Regions from separate parts of the Desulfonatronospira thiodismutans ASO3-1 genome, predicted to be linked through region 2. Evidence: riboswitches for the same ligand, from Rfam matches in the RefSeq annotation. Region 2 holds a riboswitch; the other holds the start of a gene.

Evidence for each region. Region 2 has a riboswitch for cobalamin ahead of DTHIO_RS01005 (4Fe-4S dicluster domain-containing protein). Riboswitches for the same ligand answer to the same signal wherever they lie in the genome.
Region 1: linked by a shared signal. The riboswitch ahead of DTHIO_RS15200 (FecCD family ABC transporter permease) and the one ahead of DTHIO_RS01005 (4Fe-4S dicluster domain-containing protein) in region 2 are both predicted to bind cobalamin.

What each region holds. Positions count from the first base shown of each region.
Region 1 covers NZ_ACJN02000003.1:723,616-725,817, reverse strand. The annotation lists gene DTHIO_RS15205 (ABC transporter ATP-binding protein) at 1-96, opposite strand, end outside; gene DTHIO_RS15200 (FecCD family ABC transporter permease) at 112-1,137, opposite strand; cobalamin riboswitch at 1,582-1,810, opposite strand.
Region 2 covers NZ_ACJN02000001.1:221,057-223,258, forward strand. The annotation lists gene DTHIO_RS20230 (aldehyde ferredoxin oxidoreductase N-terminal domain-containing protein) at 14-754, opposite strand; gene DTHIO_RS01005 (4Fe-4S dicluster domain-containing protein) at 744-1,040, opposite strand; cobalamin riboswitch at 1,146-1,359, opposite strand; gene DTHIO_RS01010 (DUF7680 family protein) at 1,714-2,202, shown strand, end outside.

The sequences.
Region 1 (2,202 bases), on a different contig from region 2:
GGGACCCAGGATGCCGTATATTCTGCCCGGAGGCAGGTCAATGTTTATATCTTCCAGGATGCTGGTTTCTCCCAGGGCGAAATGTACATCTTTCATGGAAAAGGCCATACTCTACACCCTGAACTGCATCTGGCGTTTGCGGAAGATATAGCAGAAAAAAGGCCCGCCAATGAGGGCTGTAAGCACCCCAATGGGCACTTCCGCCGGAAGCATGGTCCTGGTCAAAGTGTCCGCGGCCAGAAGAAGCACCGCCCCGCACAAAAGGCTCACCGGCAAAAGGCTTCTGTGCTCAGGTCCGGTTAGAGAGCGCATCATGTGCGGTACCAGTAGGCCTACAAATCCGATTATCCCGGAGATGGATACGCAGACCGCAGCCACCAGGGAAGCGGTTATCAGGAGGATAATCCTGAGCTTAGTGGTGTCCACGCCGAGAGACGCCGCGGCCCGGCTGCCCAGGCAGATGAGATTTATATCCCTGGAATAAAACATGAAGACCATGAATCCCAGAAACACCATGGACGAAGTCAGGATAAGCTCCGGCCAGGTGCTGGAGGCAAAGCTGCCCATGAGCCAGAATATTATCACCGAGACCCTTTCCTGGGCCAGGTACTTGAACAGGCTTATGCCGGCGGAAAGAATGGCGCTGACTATCACTCCGGACAAAATAAGATTGTTGGAAGACAATCCACCGGCCGTGGCCGAAAGGTAGACCACAAAGAGAAGGGTCAGGCATCCGGCGATAAAGGCGAACAGGGGCAGGGTGTAAAGCCCAAGGAACTGCAGGTTGAAAAGCAGCACCAGGGAGGCCCCGAAAGCCGCTCCGGATGATACCCCCAAAGTATACGGGTCGGCCAGGGGGTTCAGCAGAAGACCCTGGAATATGACTCCGGCCAGGGCCAGGCCCGCGCCAACAATGGCTGCGGTGAGTACTCTGGGCAGCCTGACCTCGAAAATCACGGTGTAAACCAGCGGGTCTGCCTGGAGCAAAAGCTCCTGCTGCCCGGTGATCTTGTAAAAGAGCATCTGGAAAGTGGTGGACAGAGGTACCTGGACGTAGCCCATGCTTACCGAGGCGATGATCATGCCCAGAAGCATGAATGCCAGGGTAACGAGGAGTATGGATGTCCTTATGCGCATAAAATATAAAAGATAACGTAACTATTCACCAAGGTCCGGAGACTTTGCAAACAGGACGTAAAGACTTCACCCTGTTAAACCCTGCGAAGCAGGACCGCTATGCGGTGTTTAACAGGGCGAGTTCCAAGGAAGCGTAAATCAAAACCTACACACAGCTTTGATAACCGGGATGTTTCCTATAACATATTTGAAGCCAAGTTCGGTGTGTTACGGTTTTGATTAACTCTTCCTACGTCGTTCAGACAGTTTACGCCCAGCTTGCAAAGCCCCCGGACCCTTGCTCTTTGCCCACATGTGGTGAATAATTACAAGATAACCAGCCTTCTTTTCTCTGTTCAGTCTTCTGAAACAAAAAAAACCCCGGGCCGATTGCTGTCGACCCGGGGATGTCCCATTTTCATCCGCGGCATCATGATCTTTTTTTGCCGATTGTCCGGCCCGGCAATTCTTCAAGAGGTTCAGGCAGGTCTTCTGACTTCCGGATCTTTCTACTTGCCGCGCCTTCCCGCCCCGCACTTACTTTTTTCTTCAAGGAAAAAACACCCATAGAAAAGTAAGTGCGGGGCAGTGGCCTGAATGCGGCTTTGGTCCCCGGTTACAGCGGTGGGTCCGTCCCTGACTTGCACAGGGTTCCCTGTTAGGCGCAAAGCGCACCCGAACCTTCTTCTCCGTCAGGTGAGCGTGCATCAGCAGCTGGAAGCTGCCTTTGCCGGTACCTGCTTCAAGTGATTTATCCTGATATCTTGAACTGCAGGTGAAGTCAAGAAAAGGAATCTGCTGAGAAAACGTCACTCAAACCTCTGGTTTTATTTTAAAAAATATTCACAGTCATTTACTGGAGATTTATCTGTCCAGAATTAATCAGCAAACTGACGCCGTGCCGGTCTGCAGGACAGGTAACAGAGGACAGGGTATCGTAAGATAAAAGGATTATGTCTTTCCACTTGATATCTCGGGTTTTTTTTCAGTCCGTATGTATTCCGGTCTGTTCAGCGGATTGCTTTTACTGGCTTTTTTTGACATTATTTATATAATCGCCATGAAGCAAAGGCGCAGGGAAAATCT
Region 2 (2,202 bases):
GGGGAGTAATGGCTCAGGTGCCGTAGGAACTGGCCTGTTCATAAAGAGGATCTCCCAGGATACTTGCCTGCACTTCCTGTACAGCCTCTGTAAAGGCTGCGGGCTCAAAAATATCCACTCCCCTGTCCCCGCGCACAGCCACTGCCTTGAGATTCTTGGAACCCATGACAGCTCCGGGTCCGCAGCGTGCAGCGGCCCGGCCCAGATTGCATATCACCGCGGACATGAGCACCATGTTTTCTCCGGCCGGTCCGATACAGGCCACCTGGGCCGTTCTCTCGCCCAGCTCCTGTCTAATGCCTGCGTCTGCTTCCCAGGTATCCAGGCCCCACAGGTGCCGGGCATCCTTTATCCGCACCTGGTCGTTGTCTATCCACAGGTAGACGGGATGAGCCGCCTTGCCGGTGATTACCAGGTGATCAAATCCGGCCATTTTAAACTCAGGCCCGAAATGCCCGCCGCAGTTGGAGTCGGCGAAAATTCCGGTAAGAGGCGACTTGAAGGTCAGGCTGAAACGCCCGGAGCAAGGTGCGGGCGTACCTCCCAGAGGGCCGACCCCGAATATGAGCGGGGCTTGGTGAGACAAAGGGTCCATTCCGGGATAAGTCATGTCCATGAGCAGCCTGGCCCCGCTGCCGGACTGACCCAGATAGTCCCGGACCAGGTCCCTGGGCAGCTCTTGTGTTTTGACCTGCATGCTGTTCAGGTCCACGTAGAGAATCCTGCCGCACCACCCGTACCATTTATCCCGCATCCCGGACCTCCTCTTTTTCCACTTGCAAAGCTTCGAACAGACAGGCAGTAACACATGCCGGCTCCAGCAGGGATCCGGCCCCCGGGGCCTGCTTGCCGCAAAATTTTTCCTGGCATTCCATGTTCAAAAGCGGGTATTCACTGCCTGCTTCCTCGTCCTTAATGATATGAATACCCGCCCGCCTGGGGTTAAAAGGCGGCTTATCCCACCAGGCGCAGGCCGTCTCGCAGGCCCTGCAGCCCCGGCATTTCTCAGGGACTATATTTATCTTTACCACCAGATCCATTTCACCTCCATTGTATTAAAAATCCAACGATCAATCAGTTGCACACAAAAAAATCCCCGGGCTGGCATACAACTATGCCCTCCCGGGGATTTACCATCTCCCTTCAGGTGAAAACAAACCGCGGCAGGTCTTCTGGCTCGTGGATCAGCTTACTCTCCGCGCCTTCCCCTGAAATTTGCCATTCCCCGAAGATACCGGGAAATATGTCTCAAAGTGGCTGAATGCGGATTTCATCCCCACTGACAGCGGCGGGACCGCGCCGGACTTGCACCGGCTTCCCTTTTAAGGCCTTACGGCCACCACAGATTGTAAAATGCGCAAGATTTGACAGCAGGGTGCACCAAGCTGTCTGAAAAAAACAGATACCCAATCGTCTGCAATGGGTCAACTCCCTGCAAACAGCTAAGTTGAGCTTGTCTTCTTTCCGCTATTAAGTTATTTTTACCACTCATCCTTACAATCGCCTTTATTTTATCATTATGGGTATCTTACTGCCGTGGCTATTCAGCAGGCTTACCGGCACGTCTTCTATCCCAGCCGGAATCATGTGTAAGGAGCAGATGTAGACTTGGGACATACAGTTATAGAGGTCCAGACTGCCTCGGAAACTCCAGGCAATGGACAAAAACAGGACCGGAGCCTGCTTTGTACTGGCTAATGCGGAGGCATCCTCATGAATGCACTTCCCAACATTGTCGACAGCGAAACTGGCCAGGGTCTTCCCCGCTATGACCTGCGGGTTGAAAACCACGGGCCAAGTGATTTGGAGTTTGAGATTTGGCAGATACCCTACAACGGAACACCGGATGTCAAAAAGCCGCTGCGCATTTCCGGCCTGCGCGGCCGTAATCTGGCCCTGATTGAACACCGGGTGCTGCGTCTTCTGGCTAAGGCAGGAATTCACCTGGGCGGACTGAATATACAGGACCAGGCTCGCTATGCCTTAAACGAAGATCAGGCCCTGAATCTGGGTCTTCTTTTCCGTACCCTGGCTCCCATGCGCAATCGGGAGAACATGCCAATGGTGGCCGACGGAATTGAGGCCATGGGCAAGGAAGAGGCCGCCTATTGGCTGGGTATGGCCATGCACCGCAAATATCCCAGACGGGTGCTCATGGCTCTGCGCTTTTTGCTCATTGATCCCAAGGCCAGGATGAAGGAC